DNA from 2 places in the Streptomyces sp. NPDC005931 genome. Region 1 is predicted to be linked to the other one. Evidence: riboswitches for the same ligand, from Rfam matches in the RefSeq annotation. Region 1 holds a riboswitch; the other holds the start of a gene.
What was found. A riboswitch is a leader RNA that binds a small molecule or an ion and turns the genes downstream of it on or off. The one in region 1 is predicted to bind cobalamin.
Positions count from the first base shown of each region.

Region 1 (5,869 bases):
CCGCCCCGGTTCCGGTGCGGTGCCGGAAGCCGGGAGGGCGGCCGGCGCCGGTCCTGCCGCGTCGGGCATGGACCGGTGCCCGGCGGGTTCGCCACTCTGCCCCCACGGCCCGTGTCCGTCTCACCGTGGTGCGCGTCGCCGTCCCCCGCCTCCTCCTCCTCGACGCCCTTGCCGTGCTGCTGGAGCAGGCGGAGGGCTCCCGTGCGCGGGCGGGGCGGTGCTGCTTCCGGACGGGCGGCCGGTATCGCCTGCGGATCCAGCGGGTCATGAACGACGCCGAACTCGCCGCCGTCCTCGACGACCACTACACGGCCGAGGCGCAGACCCTCACCACCGGCGCCGGGGCCAACCTGCTCGAGCTCGCCGAGCTGCGCGGCACGCTCACCCCCGAACGGGCCGCCCGCTGGGCCGAAATGCAGGCCGCCACGTGCGCACCCGCACGCTCGCCGGCCCGGACGACGACGCCCTCACCCGCGCGATCGCCGCGCTCGCCCTCCTGGGCGACCGCATTGCGGCCGTCGAGTCGGCCATCACCCGCGTGGCCGATCCCCGGCCGCCGGCCGGTCCGGCGGCGCGCCAGGCCCACCGGCCGACCCGGGCGGCGGAAGGCGGGACGGTGGACGAGGGCCCCGGCGGGACGGCGTGTCCGCACCTCACCCCGCGCCGTTCGCCACCGCCACCGCCGCCAGCTCCTCCGGAGTACGGGGAGCCGGAACGTCCTCCGGCAACAATCCCCGGGACTGCAGCAGTTGTCCGACCGCCACGCCCCACGGCAGGGTCAGTCCCGCCTCCCGCAGGAGGTCCGTGCGGGCCAGCATCTCGTCCGCCGGACCGGTGCGCGCGCCGGAGGGGGTGAGCAGGGCCGCGTCGTCGGCCCAGCGCAGGGCGAGGTCCACGTCGTGGGTGGCCATCACCACGGTGGTGCCGTTGCGGCGCAGCCCGTCGAGGGTGGCGAGCAGCCTCTCCTGGCCGTCCGGATCGAGGCCCGCGGTGGGCTCGTCCAGGATCAGCACGCGGGGCCGCATGGCGACGGCGCCCGCGATCGCGGTCCGCTTGCGCTGCCCGTAGGACAGCAGGTGCGTGGGCCGGTCGGCGAGCGCGGCGATGTCCAGGGCGTCCAGTGCCTCCGCCACCCGGGCGCGCACCTCCGCATCGGACAGGCCGAGGTTCAGCGGCCCGAACGACACGTCCTGTCCGACGGACGCGGCGAACAACTGGTCGTCCGGGTCCTGCACCACCAGCTGCACGGTCGTCCGCAGCCGGGTCAGCCCCTTGCGGTCGTAGCGCACGGGGCTGCCCTCTACGGCCAACTCGCCGGTGTGCGGCTGCAGTCCGCCGCTGAGCAGTCGCATCAGCGTCGTCTTGCCGCTGCCGTTGCGGCCCAGCAGGGCGAGCGCACGCCCCTCGCGCACCTCGAAGTCGAGGCCGGTGAGCACGGCCGGGCCGTCCTCGTACGCGAAGGACGCGCCCCGCAGGGCGACCAGCACGGGGTTGCTCATGACAGCGGCCTTTCCAGTACGAGGGTGAGGGCGGCGAGCGTCGCCAGCAGCGCGACGCTCGCGGCGGTGAAGCGGACGGACACCCGGGCCTCGGGCACCAGCACGCGCAGGGTGCCGTCGTAGCCGCGCCCGGCGAGCCCGGTCTGGAGCCGCTGGGCCCGGTCGAAGGACCGGACGAACGCGGTCGCGCCGAGCCCCGCGAGGGAACGCCAGGTCGCGGCACGGGTGGTGTGCCCGAGCCGGGCCGCCTGCGCCTCCCGGACCCGGCGCACCGAGTCCAGGAGCAGGAAGCTCATCCGGTAGGTCACGAGGGCCACGTCGACGAGCGGAGCGGGCACCCCGGCGCGGACCAGGCGCGGCAGCAGGTCCGACATGGGGGTGGTGAACGCGAACAGCAGCACGCCGAGCGAGGCGGCGGAGGTGCGCAGCAGCAGCTCACCGGCGCGCAGCGGACCGTCGTCGGCCACGGAGACGAAGCCGCCGGACCCGCCCACCTGGACGAGCAGCGTCAGCGCTCCGGTGACGCAGAAGCCCAAGGGCACCCGGTACGCCCGCCACAGCCGCCGGCCGGGCACCCCCGCCGGGCCGAGCAGCACGGCGAGCGCCGCGACCAGCACCAGCGCGGCACCGGGCCAGGGGGGCAACGAGATGGCGAGCACGGTGAGCCCCAGGCCGAGCACGGCCTTGTCCACGGGATGACGGCGACGCCAGCGGCTGCTGTGCGCCGCCGCGTCCATCGGCAGCACGGCGCCTCAGTCCCTGGACCCGGACGGGGCGCCGTCCGCCCCGTCGGCGGGCGGGACGCCGGCTCCGGAACCGGTCCGCTGCTCCTCACCCGTGCGGGGGCCGCTCCCGGGGGCCCGGGTGCCGTCCGCCGGAGTGGCGGGCGCGGCACTGCTCGGGTGGCTCGTCGCCCTGCTGCCGCCCGTTCCGGGGCCCGCCGTGGTGGAGTTCGAGTCGTCGACGACCGTCAAGGCACCACCCGTGCCCGTGCCCGTGTCGGCGGCCGGGCCGGCGCCCGTCGCCCTCGCGCCGCCGCCGGCCGTGCGGCTGCCCGCGCCGACGACCGCCTGCTCCGCGCCGTCGGTTCCCGAGCCGTGCGTCTGCGAGGCGTCCGCGTCCGGCCCCGGGACCGAGGCGTCCGTGACCGCCCCGCCCGCGGCCGCCGCGTCCTGCGCACCGGCCGCCGCCCGTTCCCGCTCGCGCAGTTCCCCCTGCCGACGCCCCCGTCGCAGGCCGAAGTAGTACGCCAGCACGCCCGAACCGATCGCCGCCTGGAGGGAGAACAGGCCCGACTCGATCTCGCCGGACGGGGGTTCGTACAGGGGCGAGAACCAGGGCTCGTAATCCGGCTCCATCTCGGTGATCGCCGTCTCGGCCTCGCCGTCCGCGCCCGTGAACGGCTCCTCCTTGTGGTCGCCGAGACCGAGGGCCAGGGGCAGCACGGCGAGCGCGACCACGGCGAGCAGCAGCAGCGCGTTGATCCTCGCGTTGCGCCTCATCGGGTCACCGCCTCGCTCGTGGCCGGCGACTTCTTCTCCGCGGCCAGCACCCCGAGCCGCGTCAGGTCCCCCTTGCTCGACTGCACGAGCATGCGCATCACCAGGACGGTCAGCAGTCCCTCGCTCACCGCGAGCGGGATCTGCGTGAAGGCGAAGATGGAGCCGAACTTGCCGAGCGCGCCCAGGAATCCGCTGGCCGGGTCGGGGAAGGCGAGCGCCAGCTGCACGCTGGTCACGCAGTACGTCGACAGGTCCGCCAGGAACGCGCCGGCGAACACCGCGGCCATCAGCGGCGCGCCGAGGCGGCGCAGCAGCCGGTAGACGCCGTACCCGGCCCACGGGCCGACGACGGCCATCGAGAAGACGTTGGCGCCCAGCGTGGTCAGCCCGCCGTGGGCGAGCAGCAGAGCCTGGAAGAGCAGGGTGATGGTGCCCAGCACCGCCATGACCGGCGGCCGGAACAGGACGGCGCCCAGGCCCGTGCCGGTGGGGTGGGAGCAACTGCCGGTGACGGAGGGCAGCTTCAGTGCCGACAGCACGAACGTGAACGCGCCCGAGGCGCCCAGCAACAGTGTGCTCTCGGGGTGTTCCCTCACCTCACGGACGAGTGAGCGGGCTCCGTGGACGACGAACGGCGCCGACGCGACGCCCCAGGCGACCGCGTGGGCGGGCGGTAGAAAACCCTCGGCTATGTGCATGGCTCAGCAGACCCTCTCCAGCACCTCGTGGATGGACGACGCGCCTTGGCCGGTCTCCTGGCTGACGGGTACCACCGCCCGTGCTCCGCCTTCCCGGGTCCGTGAGGACCCAGTGGCTGCCCGCGAGGGCCGGAACCGGACTTCCCGATCACAGTGGCGAGGGCCGCACCGGCATCACACCGGATTTCCCGTCACCAAGGCGTGGTGACAGTAGTGCCCGTTCGGGGCCGGTGACAAGCGGCCACCAGGGGCGCGCGGACGGCACCCGGCGGCTCACACCCCGGCGCACACCTGCGGACTTGACATCGCTCCCACGGCACTGCCGGGCAGGAAGAGGACGAGGTGGGGGTCACCGGGAGAAGGTTGTTGCAACTAATATGCAACAACAAATCGAAAGCAACTGTAGTGCGACAGAGATGTGAGGCCCCATGACGACCCGACGCATACGAGGCGCCGCCGTGCTGGCGGCGACCGCGGTGACGGTCACCGCCTGCTCGGCCCCGGGGGTCACCGCCGAAGGCGCCGCGTCCGCCGGTTCCGTCGTGATCGGGGTCGCCTCCGAGCCGGACACCCTCAGCCCGCTGCTCGGCTACGGCAAGGACGGCAACTCCAAGCTCTTCGACGGACTGCTCGCCCGGGACGCCCGCGGGAAACTGCGACCGGCGCTGGCGAAGGAGCTGCCCGACATCACCGACGGCGGCCGCACCTACACCTACAGGCTGCGCACGGGCGTCAGGTTCAGCGACGGCGAACCCCTCACCGCCGAGGACGTCGTCTTCACGTACCGCACGGTGCTGGACGACCGGACCAACAACGCCGCCAAGAGCGAACTGGACGCCATCGAGGACGTACGGGCGGACGGCGACCGCACGGTCGTCTTCCGGCTCAGGTACCCCTACGCCGCCTTCGCCGCGCGCACGGTGCTGCCCGTCGTCCCCGAGCACGTGGCCGGGGGACAGGACCCCGACACCGGCTCCTTCAACACCGAGCCGATCGGCACCGGACCCTACGTCCTCACCGGCTGGCGCAAGGGCGAGAAACTCACCTTCGAGGCCAATCCGGACTACTGGGGCGGCGCCCCCAAGGTGAAAAAGCTCACGATGGCGATCGTCGCCGACGACGACGTCCGCGCCACCCGGCTGCGCTCCGGCGACCTCGACGGCGCCGTCCTGCCGCCCAACCTCGCCGCCACCTTCAAGAGCGACGACGACAGGAAGACGTACCGGGCGAGGTCGTACGACTTCCGCGCCGTCACCCTGCCCACGCGCAACCCCGTCACCGGCGACACCGCGATCCGCCGCGCGCTCGACCTGGCCATGGACCGCGAGGCCATGGCCGACACGATCCTCGACGGGGCCGGCCGCCCCGCCTACGGCCCGCTGCCCCTCGACGACCCCTGGTACGCCGAGGGCATCGAACGCCCACGCGACCTCGCCCGGGCCAGGTCCCTCCTCGACGCGGCCGGCTGGAGGCCCGGCGCGGACGGCGTCCGCGTCAAGGACGGCCGCCGGGCGGCGTTCACCCTCCACTACCCCGCCGGCGACAGGATCCGCCAGGACCACGCACTCGCCTACGCCTCCGACGCGAAGCGGGCCGGCATCGACGTGCGCGTCGAGAGCGGCACCTGGGAGGTCATCGAACCCCGGATGGAGCACGACGCCGTCCTCGCCGGGTTCGGCACCGCGGGAGACCCCGACTTCGGCCTCCACACCCTGCTGCACTCCTCCCTCGCCGGCGACGGCTTCAACAACATGGCGCGCTACGCCAACCCGGCCGTCGACAAGGCCCTCGACACCGGCCGCCGCAGCCAGGACCCCGAGAAGCGCCGGGCCGCCTACGACACCCTCCAGCGGGAGCTGGTGAAGGACCCGGGCTACACCTTCCTCACCCACATCGACCACCTCTACGTCCTCGCCGACCGCTGGGACGGCCTCACCACGCAGACCGAGCCGCACGAGCACGGCTTCGCCAGTGGCCCCTGGTGGAACGTCGAGGACTGGCGGCCGAAGAAGTGAGGCCCCTGCCCCGGCGAGCGATGGCACGCCTCGTGGCACGGCGGGCGCTGGCCGCCGTGCCGGTGCTGCTCGTCGTCACCTTCGGCGCGTTCGCCCTCGCCGCCGCCTCCCCCTTCGACCCCGTCAGGGCCTACGCGGGCACCGCCGCCCTCGGC
Region 1 covers NZ_JBIAIG010000003.1:208,873-214,741, forward strand. Annotated here, with positions in the region: gene ACFYOV_RS08570 (energy-coupling factor ABC transporter ATP-binding protein) at 654-1,499, opposite strand; gene cbiQ (cobalt ECF transporter T component CbiQ) at 1,496-2,245, opposite strand; partial or broken gene ACFYOV_RS08580 (energy-coupling factor ABC transporter substrate-binding protein) at 2,698-3,001, opposite strand; gene ACFYOV_RS08585 (energy-coupling factor ABC transporter permease) at 2,998-3,699, opposite strand; cobalamin riboswitch at 3,729-3,913, opposite strand; gene ACFYOV_RS08590 (ABC transporter substrate-binding protein) at 4,128-5,714, shown strand; gene ACFYOV_RS08595 (ABC transporter permease) at 5,735-5,869, shown strand, end outside.

Region 2 (5,869 bases), 200 kb from region 1:
CGCGGCGGGTACGGAGCGCGTTCCGCGACGCGGAACAGCTGAGGAGAGAAGGGGAGTTGGTATGGGCGGGAAACCCCCGGCGCGGCGCCCCCCGTGACGTGGCCGCGTTTCCGTCACTGCCTGCGCAGAGCCCCACTGCGGCGCAGCCGGCGTATCACCGAACGGAGTTCCGGCGCCGACGCGGGCGCGGCCGGCTCCGCGACCGTGCCGGCCGTCGCCCACAACGCCAGCTCACGGTCACGCGGCCCGTGTACGACCCGCGGCGCACCCTCACCGAAGATGCGCACGGGACGGTCGGCCCCCCACCGCTCCCACCCGGGCGCACCGTCGGAGACGAACCGCACCCACGCGCCGTGCATCGCGTCGGCCAGGTCGGGCGGCGCGCCGTCGCCCGCGAGCTTGCGGGACTCGGGCGTGTCACCGCTGTCGAAGACGAACCCGAGTTCCAGCGCGTGGCAGGAACCGAGCCCGGGCCGCTGGGACGGCCAGGCGAACTCGTAGACGTACGAGGCGTCTTCGCGGCCGTCGGCAAGGCGGTGCAACGGAATGCGCAGCAGGTGGTCGGTGATCATCTGGCCGACGATCTCGACGGTGCCGGCCTCGGGATTGAGCGCGCGGTAGCCGCGCGGGACCTCGCTGCCGCAGCGGCAGCGGGCCATCGCACCGGCCACGGCGACCGCGCCGAGCCGGTCCACGCGGTCCACCAGCCCGCCCGGGACCAGCCACAACCGGTACTCGTCGCGGGTCCAGCCGGTGAGGAGGTCGACGCCGGGCGCGGCGCCGTCGACGAGGGCGTCGAGGGGGTCGCGCGGGACGAGGTCGCCGTCGACGACGATGCCGAAGGCGGGCCCGCCGAGCAGGGGGCTGCCGAGCCGGCCGACCTCGGCCTGGACGCGCAGCAGCTGGGCCCGGTCCACGGCGGCGAACGCCTCGGCGGTGGCGGGGACCTTGAGCCGGCTGGCCATGCGGCGCACCACCCGCCGCACCCGGTCCCGGTCGGTCGTCTCCGGCGGCCCGCTCTGCAGGACGGCCCGCCGGACCAGCCCGCGGGCCTGCGGCGCGGCGACGAGCGCGCCGGTGCCGATGGCCCCGGCGGACTGGCCGCCCACGGTGATCCGGCCGGGGTCACCGCCGAAGGCCGTGATCGCGTCGTGGACCCAGCGCAGGGCGGCGAACTGGTCGCGCAGGCCGGGGTTGGCGGGCGCGTCCGGGAAGAGCCCATAGCCCTCGACGCCGAGACGGTAGTTGACCGACACGCACACCACACCGTCGCGGGCGAAGGTGCCCCCGTCGTACACCGGCACCGCGGAGGACCCCCGGGTCAGGGCGCCGCCGTGCAGCCACACCAGGACGGGCAGGCGGGCGCCTGGGGCCGGGTCGGGACTCCACACGTTGAGGTTGAGGCAGTCGTCCCCGGGTACGACCGGGTCGGACAGGTACTGTGCGAAGGCGTCGGAGTAGGGCGGCTTCGGCGCGGTCGGCCCGAAGACGAGGGCGTCGCGCACGCCGTCCCACCGCTCCGGCGGCACGGGCGGGCGGAACCGGCCCGGGCCGAAGGGCGCGGCGGCGTAGGGGATACCGCGGAATACCGCGACACCGCGCTCCCACCGGCCGCGCACCGCCCCGTACGGCGTGCCGACCACGGGGTTCGTCGCCCGGTTCGTCGTCATCGCCACCAGCCCTTCACCGCGCCGTGCTCCGTCGCCGGGCCCGTGCGAACTCGCCGGTACTACAGGAGCAACACGCCATGGAGTCGGTATTCCGATCCGCACCGCGCGCGAAACGGCCCCGGCGACGGCCGCCCGCCGCGCCCGTTCAGTCGACGACCGCGGTGGCCTCGATCTCGACCAGGTGCTCGGGGACGTCGAGGGCCGCCACGCCCAGCAGCGTGCCCGGCGGGGCCGGCGTGGTGCCCAGCTCGGCGGCCGCCCGGGAGACGCCCTCGAGGAAGGCGGGCATCTTGTCGGGGGTCCAGTCGACGACGTGGACGATCAGTTTCACCACGTCGTCGAAGCTCGCGCCCACACCGGCCAGGGCGGTTCCGACGTTGAGGTAGCACCGCGCGACCTGGGCGGTGAGGTCGCCCACGCCGACCGTGGTCCCGTCGGCGTCCCAGGCGACCTGCCCGGCGACGTGGATCAGCTTGGAGCCGGTCGCGACCGAGACCTGACGGTAGGCGTCGATCTTCGGCAGCCCGCTCGGGTCGATCAGGGTGACGGCCATGGGTCGGCCTCCTTCGCTCTCTTCCGGTTACCTGGGAACCGTAGGAGAGTGGGCGCTGACATGGAAGGACGCACTTTTCGGTGACCGAGTAACCCGATGGTGACCGAGCAGGTCGGCGCGGGGATCGTCGGCCGGCGTCGTGCGAGCCGGGGCCCGCACCTCCGACCGGGTCCGCCGGGCACGCCCAGGCTCCCGGGGTGGCTCCCCGCCGACGGGATGTGGCAAGATCGCGGCGACGGAAGCGGAGGAACTCCGGTGCGGGCCCGATGGCCCAAGTCCGGGGCGGGCCCGCCACTGTGACCGGGGAGCTGTCTCCCGCTGATGGCCACTGGCAGCCGGTGCGAGCCGGCCGCTGGGAAGGCCGGGAGCCGGCGCCGGTGCCCGTGCCGTGGGGACGGCCGGGCCGCCGAGATCCGGGAGCCAGGATATTCCGCCCGTCCCGCAGCCAGGCACCTTCGATCCCGCCCGGGCACGGACCGTCCCGGCGGCGTGGAGAACCGCCGACAGCGGAAGGTTTTCCCGTGATGCCCTCACCCGGCACCGATCCCACCCGTTCCCCCGCCGTCGCCCCCGTCGACGGCACCGCCGGTCCCGATGCAGGCCGGCTGCTGGAAACCACCCTGGCCGCCATTGCCCCCGCCGACCCCGGCGCCCTCGCCGCGGCCCGCCACCGGCAGACCCGTCTGACCAAGCCGCCCGGCTCGCTGGGGCTGCTGGAGGACGTCTCGGTCCGGTTGGCTGGACTGGCCGGCACCTGTCCCCCGCCGCTGCCCGAACCGGCCGCCGTGGCCGTGTTCGCCGCCGACCACGGTGTGCACGCCCAGGGTGTCAGCGTCTGGCCGCAGGAGGTGACGGCCCAGATGGTCGCCAACTTCCTCGCCTCGGGCGCGGCCGTGAACGTCCTGGCGGCCCAGACCGGCGCCCGAGTCGTGGTCGTGGACGTCGGCGTGGCCACGCCGGTGCCGGACCTGGACGCCGCCCCGGGACGGCTGATCCGCCAACGGATCCGCAGCGGAACCGCGGACATGACCCGCGTCCCGGCGATGACCCACGAGGAGGCGGTCCGCGCCGTCGAGGCCGGGATCGAGGTGGCCGGGGCGCTCGTCGACGACGGCTGCCGCTGCCTGCTCACCGGCGACATGGGCATCGGCAACACCACCGCGTCGGCGGCCCTGATCGCCGCGTTCACCGGTGCGGACCCTGAGCGCGTCACCGGTCACGGAGCGGGAACCGACGAGGCCGGCCGACGGCACAAGGTGGCCGTGGTGCGCCGGGCACTGGGCCTGCACCGCCCGGACCGGCGGGACCCCCTGGGCGTGGTGGCGGCGGTCGGTGGCCTGGAGCACGCCGCGATCGCCGGATTCGTGCTGGGCGCCGCCGCCCGCCGCGTCCCGGTGATCCTGGACGGCGTGATCGCCTCGTCGGCGGCCCTGGTCGCCTTGGCCCTGTCCCCGGACGCCCTGGCCGCCTGCGTGGCCGGACACCGCTCGGTGGAGCCCGGCCACACCGTGGCCCTGGACCACATGGGCCTGCGTCCCCTGGTCGACCTGGAGCTGCGGCTGGGCGAGGGAACCGGAGCCGTGCTGGCCCTCCCCCTGGTGCAGGCCGCCGCCCGCACCCTGCGCGACATGGCGACCTTCGACACGGCGGGGGTCACCGACCAGCAGATCTGACCCGCCCGCCCGCCGCCCCACCGGCTCCGCGCCAGGTCCGTGACGGCCACGACGCCGTCACGGCCGGTCGGGCGGCCGGGCCGGTCGGGCGGGGCGTGGCCGAACCAGGGGGTGCACGGGGGCACGGACGCGGGCACGGACGGCGTCCCCTCCAGTGTCCCCGGGGGCCACGGGGAGCCTTTTCGGGCCGGTCGGTCCGGCGAGCACGAGAGCCGGTGGACCGGTGGCCTCCGCCCCGTTCCGCGCTCTCTTGTGGTTACTGGTGAACCATAGGAGAGTGTCCGAGAGGACACCTTCACCGGCAGGGGAACGGATGGGAACCAGGCAGTTCGACGGCCCACCCGCGGACGAGCACCTGCGGCGCGCGGACTCGCTCGCGCGGGAGATCTTCTCCGACGTGGCCAACAAGTGGGCGTTGCTGATCATCGAGGCGCTCGGTGAGCGCACCCTGCGCTTCGGCGAGCTGCGCAAGGAGGTGGCGGGGATCAGCCACAAGATGCTCACCCAGAACCTGCGGATGATGGAACGCAACGGCCTGGTGGAGCGCACGGTGCACCCGACGGTACCGCCGCGCGTCGAGTACACCCTCACCGAACCGGGCCGGGCCCTGCGCCGCACGGTCGACGCGCTGTGCGACTGGACCCACACCTACCTCGGCCACATCGAGACGGCCCGCCGCGCCTTCGACGCGTGACGCACGCCCGCCGGCCGGCCGGCCGACGAGCCCGACCGCCGCGATCCCCACTCGTGCCCCGGCATCCCCACTCGTGCCCCGCGATCCCTGCTCCTCCCCCGGGACCCCACCAGGACCCTGTGCGAGGCGGGGGCCGGTGGCTCAGCCCCCGGCGCCCACGTCGTTGTTCGGGGCACCGTCGCCCACGGGCGGGAGATCACCGCGCTCGGCCGGGGTAGAGGGTCCGGCGGGAGTGTCCGGTGCGGCATGCGCGGGCGGCAGGAGCTCGGCGATCTCCTCGCCGGACGGACGGTGGACGCTCTTCGCCGCCTCCCGCAGCACGTCCTCGGGAACCCCGTCGCCCGCCACCCGTACGACGTGGTCACCCTTGTCGACGCACACGACCGTCGGCTCCCCGCAGCCCGCGCCGGAATGCCCGGCCCGGTCGACGGACAACCGCAGCTGCCGTCCCCCCTGTGCGGAGACGTACGTGGCGGAGAACCCGTCCGCGCCGTGCACACCGACGGACTGCCGGGCCAGGGTGAACCCGGGCGCCGTGGTGACATAGACCAGCTCGGGGTCCACACCGAGGGCCCGTGCGCGGGCGGTGAGTTCGGCGGCGGTGGCCGCGCCCGGCCCGTCGGCGGGCGCTGTCCCGGCATCCGCCTTCTCGCTCCCGCAGGCTGCGGCGAACAACAGGGCGGGGAGCAGCAGCACGGACGGGGCGAGGGCACGCACGGCACGGATCATGCGTCCATCCAACCCAATGCACCCGGCCGACGCCAGGCATCCTGGACGCGGCGGGCCCGACTGTCCGATTTCTTCAAGACGGCACGCCCGAACCGTCCCTACGGTGGCCGCATGAGTGCGCGATTCGATGCCATCGGCCTGGTCGTCTCCGACATGGCGGCTTCCGTCGCCTTCTACCGCCGCCTCGGCTTCCCGTTCCCCGAGGGAGCGCAGGAGCAGGGGCACGCGGAGGCAGAACTGCCGGGCGGAATGCGGTTGTTGCTGGACACGGAGGAGGTGGTCCGCTCGTTCCACGCGGGCTGGGAGGCTCCGGCGGGCGGCGGCAGGACCTCACTGGCCCTGCGCTGTGACGGACCGGGCGACGTGGACGCGCTGTACGAGGACCTGGTCGCGTCGGGCGCCCACGGGGAACTGAAGCCGTGGGACGCGGTGTGGGGCCAGCGCTACGCCGTGGTCCTGGACCCCGACGGCAACGGGATCGATCTGTACGCGCCGCAGTAGGTACCGACGGCCCTAGGGGCGGGCACCGGCCAGCAGTTCCCGCAGCGGC
Region 2 covers NZ_JBIAIG010000003.1:404,232-410,100, reverse strand. Annotated here, with positions in the region: gene ACFYOV_RS09375 (carboxylesterase/lipase family protein) at 114-1,670, opposite strand; gene ACFYOV_RS09370 (RidA family protein) at 1,816-2,223, opposite strand; cobalamin riboswitch at 2,468-2,654, shown strand; gene cobT (nicotinate-nucleotide--dimethylbenzimidazole phosphoribosyltransferase) at 2,748-3,896, shown strand; gene ACFYOV_RS09360 (winged helix-turn-helix transcriptional regulator) at 4,210-4,590, shown strand; gene ACFYOV_RS09355 (hypothetical protein) at 4,732-5,319, opposite strand; gene ACFYOV_RS09350 (VOC family protein) at 5,431-5,820, shown strand; gene ACFYOV_RS09345 (helix-turn-helix domain-containing protein) at 5,833-5,869, opposite strand, start outside.
Region 2: another riboswitch for cobalamin. It lies ahead of cobT (nicotinate-nucleotide--dimethylbenzimidazole phosphoribosyltransferase); the one in region 1 lies ahead of ACFYOV_RS08585 (energy-coupling factor ABC transporter permease).